DNA from 2 places in the Paraburkholderia sp. SIMBA_030 genome. Region 1 is predicted to be linked to the other one. Evidence: predicted binding sites of a transcription regulator. Region 1 holds the regulator's gene; the other holds the start of a gene.
The links. The regulator LexA, encoded in region 1, represses DNA repair genes until DNA is damaged. The targets are predictions, from matches to a motif close to ACTGTATNNNNATACAGT.
Positions count from the first base shown of each region.

Region 2: recA (recombinase RecA) is a predicted target of LexA. The motif match lies at 5,828-5,845, and genes of this name have one in related genera.

Region 1 covers NZ_JAWRXB010000004.1:249,895-257,503, reverse strand. The annotation lists gene SB772_RS08660 (ABC transporter permease) at 1-819, opposite strand, end outside; gene nodI (nodulation factor ABC transporter ATP-binding protein NodI) at 894-1,808, opposite strand; gene SB772_RS08650 (universal stress protein) at 2,040-2,504, shown strand; gene SB772_RS08645 (DUF2939 domain-containing protein) at 2,537-3,190, opposite strand; gene SB772_RS08640 (hypothetical protein) at 3,343-3,690, opposite strand; gene lexA (transcriptional repressor LexA) at 3,764-4,414, opposite strand; gene SB772_RS08630 (sulfate ABC transporter substrate-binding protein) at 4,730-5,770, shown strand; gene cysT (sulfate ABC transporter permease subunit CysT) at 5,907-6,815, shown strand; gene cysW (sulfate ABC transporter permease subunit CysW) at 6,812-7,609, shown strand, end outside.
Region 2 covers NZ_JAWRXB010000008.1:119,297-126,905, forward strand. The annotation lists gene SB772_RS15450 (TerC family protein) at 108-812, opposite strand; gene sucD (succinate--CoA ligase subunit alpha) at 959-1,840, opposite strand; gene sucC (ADP-forming succinate--CoA ligase subunit beta) at 1,959-3,128, opposite strand; gene SB772_RS15465 (DUF2889 domain-containing protein) at 3,125-3,871, opposite strand; gene recX (recombination regulator RecX) at 3,971-4,663, opposite strand; gene recA (recombinase RecA) at 4,671-5,747, opposite strand; gene SB772_RS15480 (response regulator) at 5,983-6,750, shown strand; gene SB772_RS15485 (sensor histidine kinase N-terminal domain-containing protein) at 6,760-7,609, shown strand, end outside.

The sequences.
Region 1 (7,609 bases):
CATCCTTCGTCGAAACAAAACGGCAGAAACAAGAAACCCACCGACAACATAAGCAACCAGCACAGCAACGTGTAAAACAGCCTCCTGAAGAGGCCGTCCAAGCATCGCGGGGCGAATAAGCTCGACAGCATGCGCCAGCGGCAAGACCTGAGTCACACCGCGTGCCGCAGCGGGCAACTGCGCGATAGGAAAGAAAACCCCGGACAACAGCAACATCGGCGTCAACACCAACGTCTGATAAAACATAAAAAAATCATACGACGGCGCCAATGCCGTCACTACCATCGCGATACTCGCGAACGCGAGCCCGGTCAGCACGATCACCGGCAACGCCAGCAACATCGACGGAAAATTCGCGTACCCCAACGCTCCCGCGACCAGCATGATGGCCACTCCTGACAACATCGATTTGCTGCCGGCCCACATCACTTCGCCCAGCACAATGTCGCCGAGCGTCAGCGGCGTATGCATGATCGCTTCCCACGTGCGCTGCACATGCATCCGCGAAAAGCCGGAATACATCGACTCGAAACTCGCCGACATCATCACGCTCGATGCCACCGTGCCCGCCGCCAGAAACGCAATGTACGACACGCCGTCGACGTGCCCAACCATCAGTCCAAGCCCGAAACCCAAACCAAACAGGTAGATCATCGGATCGGCAAGATTGCCGAACATCGAAGCAATCGCGAGCTTCCTCCACACCAGATAGTTGCGGCGCCATACCGCTATCCAGTTCACGGCGTTCGCGGGCAAAGCGGCGAAAGGCGCCTGCTTCGACGGCGTGTCGTCAGGGGTGTCGTAAGTGCGTGCGTCCATTGCTTGTCTCTTGCAGTGTCTTTATAGCTATAAGCGGCAGGTGGCCAGCGCCGGGCACGGCCAGCGTCAGTCCATCAGTCCTGCATCTCGCGGCCGGTCAGTCGCAGAAACACGTCTTCCAGATTTGCCGGACGATGCAGATAGCGCAGACCAGCGCGCTCCTTCAGGCATGCAAGCACCGGTTGCACGTCGTTCACGTAGCAGAACAGCGTCTCGCCACTAATCTCGGTTCGCTCGACCAGCGGCGCCAACTCGTCGCGCAACGCAACCGGATCGGGGCCGAAGATCTCGATCACGTCGCAGCCGATCTCGGATGCGATCAGTTCGCTCGGCGCACCTTCGGCGATCTTGCGTCCTTCCTCGATCACGCACAAACGGTGGCAGAGCCGTTCGGCTTCCTCCATGAAGTGCGTGGTCAACAGAATAGTTTTGCCGCGCGCGAGCAGCGAACGCAGCCGTTCCCAGATCAGATGGCGCGCTTGCGGATCGAGCCCGGTGGTCGGCTCGTCCATGATCAGCACGTCGGGATCGTTGACGAGCGCGCGCGCCAGCGTGAGCCGCCGCTTCATGCCGCCCGACAGTTCGCTCACGCGTGCATTCGCCTTGCTCTCCAGACGTGCGAATTCGAGCAACGACGGCACCATCGCGCGGCATTGCGCGGCGCTCAGGCCAAAATAACGGCCGAACACGAGCAGGTTTTCGCGGACAGTGAAATCGGGATCGAGATTGTCGAACTGCGGCACCACGCCGACGCGCGCTCGCGCCACCCGCGCGCGACCGGGAATCGGCTCGCCGCACAAGCGGATCGTGCCGGCATCCGGGGCGGCAATGCCGAGCAGCATGCGCAGCGTGGTGGTCTTGCCCGCGCCGTTCGGTCCAAGCAGACCGAAACATTCGCCGGCGTTCACATGAAACGACAGTCCATCGACGACCGTCTTTTCGTCATAGCTTTTCTTGACATGGTGGAATTCAATGGCGGCTTCAGACATGGATCGAATGATGCTCCGGGAAAAGACGCGAATGGCCGGTAAGGCCGCTCATTCTATGGCATCGGCGGTCAGGCGTTTGCCGCCACCTGGCCGCCGTACGCCTTTTCTTGCGCTGCGGCATAGCCTCGCCTCTCCTTGTGGCGCACTTAGCGTTTTCCATCCCTTGCAACCTGAATTGCGGCGCACCATGATTCATTTATGACCGCGTTCCCCGCGGTACGGGAGAAAACCATGGCGAGCTACCAGAAAATCCTACTCTGCTACGACGGCTCGCGCGAAGGCCGTAAAGCGCTGCGTTGTGGCGCCGATCTGGCGCTGGACCTGAAGGCGGAAACGCATCTGTTGTCGGTTGTCGACATGCGTTCGAGCATTGCACAAAGCGCGGGCCTGCTCACCGACGTGGCCTGCGGCAGCTTCGAGAAGACTGCTCGCGACATCCTGCAGGAAGGGGTGGACTGGCTCACCGAGCGCGGCGTCAACGCGCAAGGACATTTTGCGTTCGGTCATCCCATCGACGAGATTGCCAATCTCGCCAACGAACTGCATGTGGACCTGGTGGTGGTCGGCCACCGTTGCCGCACTGGCCTGTCGCGCTGGTGGATGGGCGCGGGGAATACGCCGCTGCTCGACCGGGTCTCCTGCAGCATTCTGGTGGCGTGTTCGTCCGCGCAGGAACAGCAGCAGGCGGCGGCTTGACGCCAGCAACATGAGCCGCGTCGACCGAACGATCAGTCGTTCAGGTCGACCGCGGCCAGCTTCCATGTGAACCAACCTTCGCGCCGCAAAATCGCGGCGTAGCGCGCGTCGCCCGCGCCGTGCTGATACCTGACGACGAATTCGTTGACACCGCGATAGCCGGCCGTGGTTTGCGGCGGTTGCGGCGGCGTGGCGCTGCTGGTTGCATTGCTAGTCGTGCTATTGGCGGTATGGCTTCCGGCAGAGGGCGCAGACGCAGCTGCGCCAGGGGCGTTTTGCGCGGCAGGCGGTGCAGGCGGCCGTTCGCCCGGTTCGCCACGCGGCGGCATGCCGTTCAGCAATGCAGCAACGCCGTCCGGTGTCGCATACGCGTCCACCAGCGGACCGATCAGCGCAACGCCGATCATCGCGCCGATCGCGGCGAATGGGTTGCCGTTGCCATGTGCGTTGAGCCGGCGTGTCAGCAAGCCGGTGACCTGCTGCTTCAGGCTCTCGCGCAACGCTGGAAAGTCGACATACTGATTGACGGTCTCCGCATCGCGCGCGTCCGCCGCGCGTTTCAGATTGTTCAGCGCAATATACGGCGATGCATAGCCGTATCCCAGCGCGGCCATCACCACAATCACAATCAGAACAACGATCAGCGGCCGTGTGGCGCCGCGTTTGGTGCGTGTAGAAACTGCCATCGAGTGGAGCTCTCTATCAAGGGTGGTCTAGCGTGGACCACGGCCACACGAAAACGATCCCACGCGATGCAATATCTGACGAGGCGCGAGCGGGGCAACTGAACAGCAACAGTGGGCCAACCGCAGGGCAACAACGCATCGCGCCCTACACCTCATGACTCGAACACCGCGCCGTGCACATTGGCTTCTTCAGCGATGCAGCGATCGATCATCCGGCACACGGCGTCTACCGTGCCGACCATGATCAGCCGCGATGGCCCGTGATAGACGCGCACCGGCGCGCGTCGCGCCGGCTCGGCCGTATTCAGCCCCGAATTCAACGACACGCGAGCGAAAGCCGGCAACGACGACGGCAAGCTCGACGCGCGCGATGCCGGTTCGTCGAATAGCGACGGAGAGTTGGCCGTGGACGCCTCGTTCAGCGAACAGGGCACCAGCTTGCGCAGATGGCGCAAACGGCCGAACTGGCGAAAAGGCAGCAGGCGGGCAAAGCGTTCCATGAGTCTCTCCAGGCGATTCAACGTAGGGGCAGCGACGCGTTGGCGTCGGGCAAGCGTTGGTAGAAGCGGGCGCTCAGAACTCGCCGGGGCGGATCAGCCCGACAGCGATGCCTTCCAGCGCGAAATCCGCACTGCCGGTCTGAACGAAGATGTTTTCGTAGTCGGGGTTCTCGGCGATCAGCTCGATGCCGTTCGGCCGGCGCTTCAAGCGCTTGACCGTCACGTCGTCGCCCAGGCGCGCGATGATGATCTGGCCGTCTTTCGCTTCGCTTTTCTTTTGCACCGCGAGCAGGTCGCCGTCGAAGATGCCGGCGTCGCGCATCGACAGCCCGCGAACTTTCAGCAGGTAGTCCGGCTTACTCGAGAACAGCGCCGGGTCGCACGCATAGTGCTGCGAGATATGTTCCTGCGCGAGGATCGGGCTACCGGCAGCGACGCGGCCAATCAGCGGCAGCGACAGTTGCATGATGCTGGCGTGTGGCAGCGTGAACTGATGCGGCGAATCTTCGGGGCCTGCCAGCAGACGAATGCCGCGCGACGCACCCGCCGCGAGTTCGATCACACCCTTGCGGGCGAGAGCCCGCAGATGTTCTTCGGCCGAGTTGGCCGAACTGAAACCCAGCTCGGCGGCGATTTCCGCGCGGGTGGGAGGGAAGCCGGTGCGTTCGATAGCCCGGCGAATCAGATCGAAAACCTGCTGCTGTCGTGCGGTGAGTTTGGTCATGGCGCCACTGTATGTATGAACAGGTGACTGTATTTTTATACAGTATTCACCGCAATTCAAGCTTTACTTTAAGTTCGTCGGTTGGGGTGGCGTTCCGGCGTCTCAAAAGGACGTTCCAACATCCGTTTTGGTGCCGCAACGCCTTATCCAGCTGCCATTACCACTTTTGCGTATTAAAGAATGAGGAAACATTATTTTTAATGATGAAAGCCCTTCGATAGACTGGCCTCCGAGTTGGCGCTCATGTGCACGTGACCGCGACGCAAAACAACACCACACGCTGTTTCAGCGGACTACAACGCGGAGAAAGTTGGCATGAACCATCAGGGCACGGGGCTGGCAGGCGAGACCAGAAAACTTATCGCGGCGCTCGCGTTCGGCGCGGCAACCGCAGTCGGCGTGATGGCGCAAGCGCACGCCGCCGATACGACGCTGCTGAACGTGTCGTACGACCCGACGCGCGAACTGTACCAGGACGTCAACCAGGCATTCGGCAAGGAGTGGAAAGCGAAGACGGGCGAGTCGGTCACCTTCAAGCAGTCGCATGGCGGCTCGGGCGCTCAGGCGCGTTCGGTGCTCGACGGTCTGCAAGCGGACGTCGTGACGCTGGCGCTGGCCTACGACATCGACGCGCTGGCCAACAAAGGTTTGCTGGACAAGGGTTGGCAAAAGCGTTTGCCGGACAACGCGTCGCCGTACACGTCGACGATCGTGTTCCTCGTGCGCAAAGGCAACCCGAAGCACATCAAGGACTGGGACGATCTGGCCAGGCCGGGTGTGTCGATCGTCACGCCGAATCCGAAGACGTCGGGCGGCGCGCGCTGGAACTATCTGGCTGCATGGGCATACGCCGAACATCAGCCGGGCGGCAACGATCAGAAGGCCAGGGAGTTCGTCGGCAAGCTCTATAAGAATGCCGGCGTGCTGGATTCGGGCGCGCGCGGCGCGACCACCAGCTTCGTGCAACGCGGCATCGGCGACGTGCTGATCGCGTGGGAAAACGAAGCGTTCCTGTCGCTGAAGGAATTCGGTCCGGACAAGTTCGAGATCGTCGTGCCGTCGGTGAGCATTCTGGCCGAGCCGCCGGTCGCGGTGGTGGACAAGGTGGTCGACAGGCACGGCACGCGCAAGCTGGCCGAAGCGTATCTGAACTTCCTGTATAGCGAGCAGGGCCAGGAAATCGCCGCGAAGAACTTCTACCGTCCACGTTCGAACAAGGTGCCGGCCGAGCTGACCGCAAAGTTTCCGAAGCTGAAGCTGTACACGGTGGACGACTCGTTCGGCGGCTGGGCGAATGCGCAGAAGACGCATTTTGCGGACGGTGGCGTGTTCGATTCGATTTACCAGCCGCAGTAAGACTGTCGATGCCTGAACCGGCATAGGTGGACAGATGCGGTAACCACTCGCCAGAAAGCGCGCTTGTCCAGCGCGCTTTCTGGCCAGCCGGAAGACAAAAAAAGCCGCAAGCATCAACCCTGAAAGAGTATCCAGCATGACGACGTTGACCTTCCGAAAACCGAGCGCGTTGCCCGGTTTTGGCCTGACGCTCGGCATCACGGTGGCTTATTTGAGCCTCGTGGTGCTGATTCCGCTCGCAGCCACTTTTCTCAAGACGGCGACGCTCGACTGGAGTCAGTTCGTGCGCGCGGTGAGTTCGCCGCGCGTGCTCGCGTCGTATCGGCTGACGTTTTTCTCGGCGCTCGGCGGCGCATTGATCAACGCGGTGTTCGGCTTCCTGGTAGCGTGGGTGCTGGTGCGCTACACGTTCCCGTTCAAACGGCTTGTCGACGCGGTGGTCGATCTGCCGTTTGCGCTGCCGACATCCGTCGCCGGTATTTCGCTTGCGGCGGTGTACGCCGGAAACGGCTGGATCGGGCAGTTTCTTGAACCGCTCGGCATCAAGGTCGCTTTTACGCCGGCCGGCGTGCTGATCGCGTTGACCTTCATCGGTTTGCCGTTCGTTGTGCGGACCGTGCAGCCGGTGCTCGAAGAGTTCGAGCGCGAGCAGGAAGAAGCCGCCGCGTGCCTCGGCGCATCGCGTTGGCTGACGTTCCGGCGCGTGGTGCTGCCGGCGGTGTTTCCGGCATTGCTGACCGGCTTCGCATTGGCGTTCGCACGGGCGCTCGGCGAATACGGTTCGGTGATCTTTATCGCCGGTAACGTGCCGATGAAGTCGGAAATCACGTCGCTGCTGATCATCACCAAGCTCGAACAATACGATTACGCCGGCGCCACTGCATTGGCGGTCGTGATGCTGGTCGTGTCGTTCCTGATGCTGTTATTGATCAATACATTGCAGTGGTATTTGCAGCGGCGCACGGGCCGCGGCGGGGCGGGCCCGGCGCCTGCCGCCGCGAGCGTCGCGGTGAGCGTTCCAGTGAGCGGCGGAGGTGTGCAATGAGCCGTGATACTGTCGATGCCGCAGCGATCGCCGCTGCGCGCGCGCCGCTCGACGTGGTTCGCCGTCCCGATCCGGTGACCGAGCCGCCGGTCGTGCGCTGGATTCTGACCGGCATCGCATTGCTGTTTCTCGCGCTGTTTCTGGTGGTGCCGCTGGTCGCGGTGTTCTATCAGGCGTTGAGCAAGGGGCTCGGCTTCTATCTGGAATCGCTCGCCGATCCGGATGCGCTTTCGGCGATCAAGCTCACCGTGATAACCGCCGCGATCGCCGTGCCGCTGAATCTGGTGTTCGGCCTGGCCGCGTCATGGTGTATCGCCAAATTCGAATTCCGTGGCAAGGCGCTCCTGACCACGCTGATCGATCTGCCGTTCTCGGTCTCGCCGGTGATTTCCGGTTTGATCTACGTGCTGATGTTCGGCGCGCAAGGCTGGTTCGGGCCATGGCTGCAAGCGCACAACGTTCAGATCATCTTCGCCGTGCCGGGCATCGTGCTGGCGACGATCTTCGTCACGTTCCCGTTCGTCGCGCGCGAACTGATTCCGTTGATGCAGGCGCAAGGCAACGACGAAGAAGAGGCCGCGCACGTGCTCGGCGCGTCGGGCTGGCAGATATTTCGCCGCGTCACGCTGCCGAACGTCAAATGGGGCCTGCTGTACGGCGTGATTCTGTGCAATGCGCGGGCGATGGGCGAGTTCGGCGCGGTCTCGGTGGTATCCGGCCACATTCGCGGACAAACCGACACGATGCCGCTGCACGTCGAAATTCTCTACAACGAATACAACTTCGCGGCGGCG
Region 2 (7,609 bases), on a different contig from region 1:
TCCCGCAAATCGGGGACAGGCGCTTCCATCGTAGCCAGCGTCGCTCGTCCTACACAGTCGGCCGGACGGCTAACGTTGCGCCAGCACGGCAATGTTCCGCTCGAGGTCTAGGCCGCAGCGCGCTTCGCATTGCGGCGCTTGAGCAGGTAGCCGAGCAGCACGACGAACACCGCGCACGCGATGCTCATGCCGTACTCGGCAACCGGCGTATCGAGGATCGGCCAACGGTCGCCAGCCGGGTCGTTGATGATCAGACCGCCCGCAATCCAGCCGAGCAGCGCGGCACCGAGCGTGATGACGATCGGAAAGCGGTCGAGCAGCTTCAGCACCAACTGACTGCCCCACACGATCAGCGGAATGCTCACCACCAGCCCGAAAATCACCAATGCGAGACGATGTCCCGGATCGGCTGCCTCGGCGGCGCCGGCGATCGCGATCACGTTGTCGAGGCTCATTACCGCGTCCGCGAGAATGATTGTCTTGATCGCCGATATCAGCTTGTCGGCCGGCTTGACGTTCTCGTGAATATCATGCGCGGGCGCCATCAGGCGCACGCCGATCCACAGCAACAGCAGACCACCGGCGAATTTCAGCAGCGGCACGTCGAGCAGCGCGACCGCGAACGCGATCAGCGCGACGCGCAGCAGAATGGCGCCGGCCGTGCCCCACAGCACGCCCTTCGTGCGCTGCGCAGGCGGCAGATTGCGGCAGGCAAGCGCGATCACGACGGCATTGTCGCCGCCGAGCAGGATGTCGATGACGATGATCTGGATGACGGCGCCCCAATGGAGCGTGGCGAAGAACTCGAGCATGAACGGAGGGATAAAAGGAAGCTGAACGCTCGGCCAATAAAAAAGCGGAAGAGTCGAAAACTCCCCCGCTTTTTAAGACCGCACGCTTACGAAAGTGTTTCGTAAGCATATCAAAAAACGCGCCGCTACAGCGCGCGAATTTCGAATTACAGCATCGCCTTCAGAAGACGCGCCATTTCCGACGGGTTCTTCGTCACCTTGATGCCGCAAGCGTCCATGATTTCCAGCTTGGCTTCTGCCGTATCCGCACCGCCCGAGATCAGCGCGCCGGCGTGGCCCATGCGCTTGCCCGGAGGCGCCGTGACGCCGGCGATGAAGCCAACCACCGGCTTCTTCATGTTTTCCTTGATCCAGTACGCTGCGTTCGCTTCATCCGGACCGCCGATTTCGCCGATCATGATGACGGCGTCCGTTTCCGGATCGTCGTTGAACATCTTCATCACGTCGATGTGCTTCAGACCGTTGATCGGGTCGCCGCCGATACCGACTGCCGACGATTGGCCGAGGCCGATCGCCGTCAATTGGCCGACTGCTTCGTACGTCAGCGTGCCCGAACGCGACACGACGCCGATGCGGCCCTTGCGGTGGATGTGACCCGGCATAATGCCGATCTTCAGTTCGTCCGGCGTGATCGTGCCCGGGCAGTTCGGTCCGAGCAGCAGCGTCTTGCGGTTTTCGCGACGCATACGGTCCTTGATCTCGATCATGTCACGGACAGGAATGCCTTCCGTGATACAGATCGCCAGATCCAGGTCGGCTTCGACCGCTTCCCAGATCGCAGCCGCAGCGCCTGCCGGCGGCACGTAAATCACCGACACGGTCGCGCCCGTTTCAGCCTTGGCTTCAGCGACGCTTGCGTAGATAGGAATGCCTTCGAAATCTTCGCCGGCCTTCTTCGGGTTCACACCCGCGACATACGCCTCGCGGCCGTTTGCATATTCACGGCAGGCGCGCGTGTGGAACTGACCGGTCTTGCCGGTGATGCCCTGCGTGATGACCTTGGTGTCTTTGTTAATCAGAATCGACATGTATTGACCTCTGTTCGTTTGGCGTCGCGCTGTTGCGCCAAGGGACGAAATATTCTTCGCCCGCGTCGCTCACGCGCCGCCATTCGTAATCCTGGGTGGTAAACGCCGTGGACCTGGCTTACGCCTTGCCCGAAGCGGCCGCGACGACCTTCTGAGCAGCTTCTTCCATGCTGTCCGCCGAGATGATCGGCAGGCCGGATTCAGCGAGCATCTTCTTGCCGAGGTCTTCATTCGTGCCCTTCATGCGCACGACGAGCGGCACCTGCAGATGAACCGCCTTCGACGCGGCGATCACGCCTTCCGCGATCACGTCGCAGCGCATGATGCCGCCGAAGATGTTGACCAGGATCGCCGTCAGGTTCGGGTTCTTCAGCATCAGCTTGAACGCTTCGGTGACCTTCTCGGTCGTCGCGCCACCGCCCACGTCCAGGAAGTTCGCCGGTTCGCCGCCGAAGAGCTTGATGGTGTCCATCGTCGCCATTGCGAGGCCAGCGCCGTTCACGAGGCAGCCGATATTACCGTCGAGCGAGATGTACGCGAGATCGAACTTCGACGCTTCGACTTCAGCCGGATCTTCTTCGTCCAGATCGCGATACGCGACGATTTCCGGGTGACGGAACAGTGCGTTCGAATCGAAGTTGAACTTGGCGTCCAACGCGATGACCTTGCCGTCGCCGGTCAGGATCAGCGGGTTGATTTCGGCCAGCGATGCGTCGGTTTCCCAGAATGCCTTGTACAGACCTTGCAGGATCGCGCGCGCTTGCGGGATCGACGCGTCGGGCACGCCGATTTTCTTCGCGAGGTCGTCAGCTTCGGCGTCCTTCAGACCGGTCGACGGGTCGACAGCAACCTTGTGGATCAGCTCAGGCGTCTTTTCCGCGACTTCTTCGACGTCCATGCCGCCTTCGCTCGATGCCATCACGACGATCTTCTGCGAAACGCGATCGATCACCAGGCCGACATACAGTTCCTTCTTGATGTCAGCGCCTTCTTCGATCAGCAGACGATTCACCTTCTGGCCTTCCGGACCGGTCTGGTGCGTGACGAGCTGCATGCCGAGGATCTGGTTCGAGTATTCACGAACCTGCTCCAGCGACTTGGCGACCTTCACGCCGCCGCCCTTGCCACGGCCACCCGCGTGGATCTGAGCCTTCACGACCCATACCGGACCGCCGAGCTCTTCCGCGGCCTTGACCGCATCATCCACCGAGAAGACCGGCTTGCCGCGCGGTACCGCGACGCCGAATTTCCGCAGGATTTCCTTACCCTGGTACTCGTGAATCTTCATGCGTGATTCCCTTCAGTCTGAGAGTTGGATTGAACTTCGTTTGCGCTGCCGTCGTTCATGCCGGACGCGCCGCCGTTGCCTGCCTGGCGAGCCGCTCCGTCGCTTGACCCGGCCGCGCGATCCGCTGAACGCGGTGCGTGGCCATACCAGCGCGGATAAAACTGTTGCACCGCCTCGCCGTCGAAACGCAGCGCGTGGCAGCGTCCCAGTTGGAATGGCGGTTTGTCGTTGGAATGCTCGTCAGCGCTGTCTGCGCTTTTGGCCTGCCCGGTCCCTGAACTCGCTGTGCCACCCGGCGTGCCTTCATTGACGTTCCACACGTCGCCGGCGAAAGCCTGGATCGCGGCGGTCGGCAGGAGCGCGCACAACTCGGTGAGATGCGCGCAGCCAACCGTGCCGGCCAGCAAACGGGCAGCATCGCGACGGAAATTGTGGAACAGATTGAGCCCGATGAGGGCACGGTAGGCGGGATTGCTGGCCTGGCACAAACCCGGATAGGGCACCCAGTCGGACGACGCTTGCGCGTCGACGACATTGAGCTTGCGATCGATGGTGATGCGAAGCCAGAGTTCATGGATCGGCTGACCCTTGGGCCGGACGCCCGACGCTAGCACCACATCGCGCGGCTTTTCGTCGGTCAAGCACGCTTCCACATCCCACAGGCCATCGGCTCGCTCGTAAGCTTCCGCTCTGATTGCGCGACGGTGGCGCAACTGACGGGACACTGGCGGGGAGAGCGGCATGCGGAAAGGAAAGGCCGGATTGGAAAACCCACGAATTTTAGCATACTGGGTATTTGAGACAGGGCGGAATGCGCGAGGCCGCCCGGCGGGACGAGGCAGCTAGTCGCCGCTCCATTCCTCGTCGATACCTTTAAGAATTTTGCCGATCGTCGCGCCGGAGAAACCACGTGACGCCAGAAAACGCGTCTGTTTAGCCCGGTCGGCGGCCGTTTCGGGAAGCTGACCGAATTTCTTTCGCCAAACGGCTTGAGCACGAGCCAGCTCGGTTTCGCGCAATTGCGCGCTGGCTTCTTCGACCAGAGTCTGATCGACTGCGTGCTGCTTCAACTCGCCAACGATCCGGCTCGCGCCCAACCGCGACGAGCGCCGATGAATCAGGCTTTCCGCAAAACGCGAATCGGACAGCCAGTTTTCGGCTTCAAGCGCGTCGAGCAGGGTTTCGAGCGAATCGGTTTCTTCGACAAACGGCTTGAGCTTGCGCGCAAGTTCGACGCGGCTGTATTCACGCCGGGACAAGTAGCCGAGCGCGCGGCCTTTTAGAGAACGGGCGGGACGCTGGGACTTTTTGGAATCGCCCCGATCCGATTTCGCTTCGCCTGGTGCGCGGCGCGAACGGGTGTAGGTAGTTTCGGACGGGTCCGCCGCGGACTGCGCGGAAGAATCGGACTGCAAGCTCCCGCCTGCCGCCCGATCATGTGCGTCAAACGACTCGAACGGATCGAACGGATCGACGTCACGCGGGCCGCCCGCGTGACGTCCAGCATTGGACAACGGCCGGCCCTTGCGTATCACGCGACGGTTACTCTTCTTCGTCCGCGACTTCGACGCCTGCGCCGGTCACCGCTTCGGCCATCGCATTCACGCCCAGCGATTCACGGATACGGTTTTCGATTTCACGGGCGATGTCCGGATTTTCGCGCAGGAATTCGCGCGCGTTGTCCTTACCCTGACCGATCCGTTCACCGCTGTAGCTGTACCAGGCGCCGGCCTTGTCGACGATCTTCGCTTGCACGCCGAGGTCGATGATTTCGCCCTGACGCGAAATACCTTCGCCATACAGAATGTCGAAAATCGCTTCGCGGAACGGTGGCGACACCTTGTTCTTGACGACCTTCACGCGCGTTTCGTTGCCGATCACTTCGTCGTTCTTCTTGATCGAACCGATCCGGCGAATGTCCAGACGCACCGATGCGTAGAACTTCAGCGCGTTACCGCCCGTGGTGGTTTCCGGGTTGCCGAACATCACGCCGATCTTCATGCGAATCTGGTTGATGAAGATCACGAGGCAGTTCGTGCGCTTGATCGTGCCGGTAAGCTTGCGTAGCGCTTGCGACATCAGACGCGCTTGCAGACCCGGCAGCGAGTCGCCCATTTCGCCTTCGATTTCAGCCTTCGGCACGAGTGCCGCGACCGAGTCGATCACGATCATGTCGATCGAGCCCGAGCGCACCAGTGCGTCGGCGATTTCGAGCGCCTGTTCGCCGGTGTCCGGCTGCGAAACCAACAGGTCGTTCACGTTCACGCCGAGCTTGCGCGCGTACTGGATGTCCAGCGCGTGTTCCGCGTCGATAAACGCTGCCGTGCCGCCAAGCTTCTGCATTTCGGCGATGACTTGCAGCGTCAGCGTGGTTTTACCGGACGATTCCGGGCCATAGATTTCGACCACACGGCCACGCGGCAAACCGCCGACGCCCAAGGCGATGTCGAGGCCGAGCGATCCGGTTGAAACCACCTGGATGTCTTCGACTACCTCACCTGCGCCGAGCCGCATGACCGACCCTTTGCCGAACTGCTTTTCGATCTGCGCGAGTGCGGCAGCAAGTGCCTTGCTCTTTTCAGCAGTCAGTCCAGCCGAGCCTTTCTTGCTTTCTTCCATGAATCGTCCTTTGCTATGATGAACGGCGTCTGAGGCAGATGTGCAGCCCATGTTTGAAGGACAGCACACGAAACCCAGACACTGTATAAAAAAACAGTAGTTTTGGCAAGCACGATTCTCATGCGAACGCGCATTTTTACCGTCGCGCCGCCCAAACTACCCACAATAATTTTCGGAGACCGCCGCGCGCCCGGGGGACACCCCACGGTGCCGGCAATGCCCAGGCTGGCGCATCATGCGAATTCTGATTGCCGAAGACGACAGCATACTCGCGGACGGTCTGATTCGATCACTCCGCCAATCGGCCTATGCCGTCGATCACGTCAAGAGCGGCGTCGAGGCGGATACTGCCCTGTCGATGCAAACGTTCGACCTGCTGATTCTCGATCTCGGCCTGCCGCGCATGTCCGGGCTCGAGGTGCTGCGCCGCCTGCGCGCGCGCAATTCGACCGTGCCGGTACTGATCCTCACGGCCGCCGACAGCGTCGACGAACGCGTCAAAGGACTCGACCTCGGCGCCGACGATTACATGGCCAAACCCTTCGCGCTGAACGAACTCGAAGCGCGCGTGCGCGCGTTGACGCGGCGCGGCGCCGGCGGTGGCCCGACGGTGGTGCGGCATGGTTCGCTGTCGTTCGATCAGGTCGGCCGGATTGCCCATGTCAACGAGCAGGTGATCGACCTGTCGGCGCGCGAACTGGGGTTGCTCGAAGTGCTGCTGCAGCGGATCGGCAGGCTGGTGTCGAAGGAACAGCTCGTCGACCATCTGTGCGAATGGGGCGAAGAAGTCAGCAATAACGCGATCGAGGTCTACGTACACAGGCTGCGCAAGAAAATCGAGCCGAGCGGCGTACGCATCATCACCGTGCGCGGGCTGGGATATTGTCTTGAGAAAACCACGCTGCCGGCCAATGCAAACACGATTGCAACGCCTGCGGCCGACCCCGAGCCGCCCTCCTCGCCCCCGTCCGGCGCGATGCCGGCGAGCCACCACTACAAATAGAAGGCGCCCATGTCCGCACGCGCAGATCGCGCCACGGCGCACGCGGCGGACCTCGACGAGGCGCGCGACGAGCGCTACGCCAACCCGTTCGCCCCGCCCGACGAGACCGAAGCCGCCGCCCAGGCACGCCCGCGCTCGCTGTTCGGCGAGATTCTCGACTGGATGCTGGCGCCGCTGCTGTTGCTATGGCCGATGAGCCTCGCGGTCACCTATCTGGTCGCCAAGTCGATCGCCAATGGGCCGTTCGACCGCGCGCTCGAAACCGACGCCTACGTGCTCGCCCGCCAGATTCATCCGGTCAACGGCGTGGCTGAGCTGTCGCTGCCCGACTCCACCCGCGATTTTCTGCGCACCGACAACGTCGACAGCGTGTTCTATCAGGTGCTCGGCACGCGCGGCGAACTGGTGGGCGGCGAGCGCGACATGCCGCTGCCGCGCGAGGAAGACCGGCCGCAGCCCGGCCTCGTCGAATTTCGCGACGACGTGCTGCGCGGCAACGATATTCGCGTCGCCTACACGACCGTCGAGTTTCCGCAGACGCCCGGCGCGCAGCCGGTGCTGGTGCAAGTCGCCGAGACGCTCGACAAACGCAGCCAGCTGGCCAACGACATCATCAAAGGCGTGATCCTGCCGCAGTTCGTGATCTTGCCGCTGGCGATCCTGCTGGTGTGGTTCGGCCTGTCGCGCGGCCTCGCGCCGCTGCACGCGCTGCAGGCGCATATCCGCGCGCGCCGTCCTGACGACCTGTCGCCGCTCGAAGCACGCCGCGCGCCGCCGGAAATCGAGCCGCTGGTCACGTCGTTCAACGATCTGCTAACGCGCCTCGAACAGAATATGGAGCTGCAAAAGCGCTTCATCG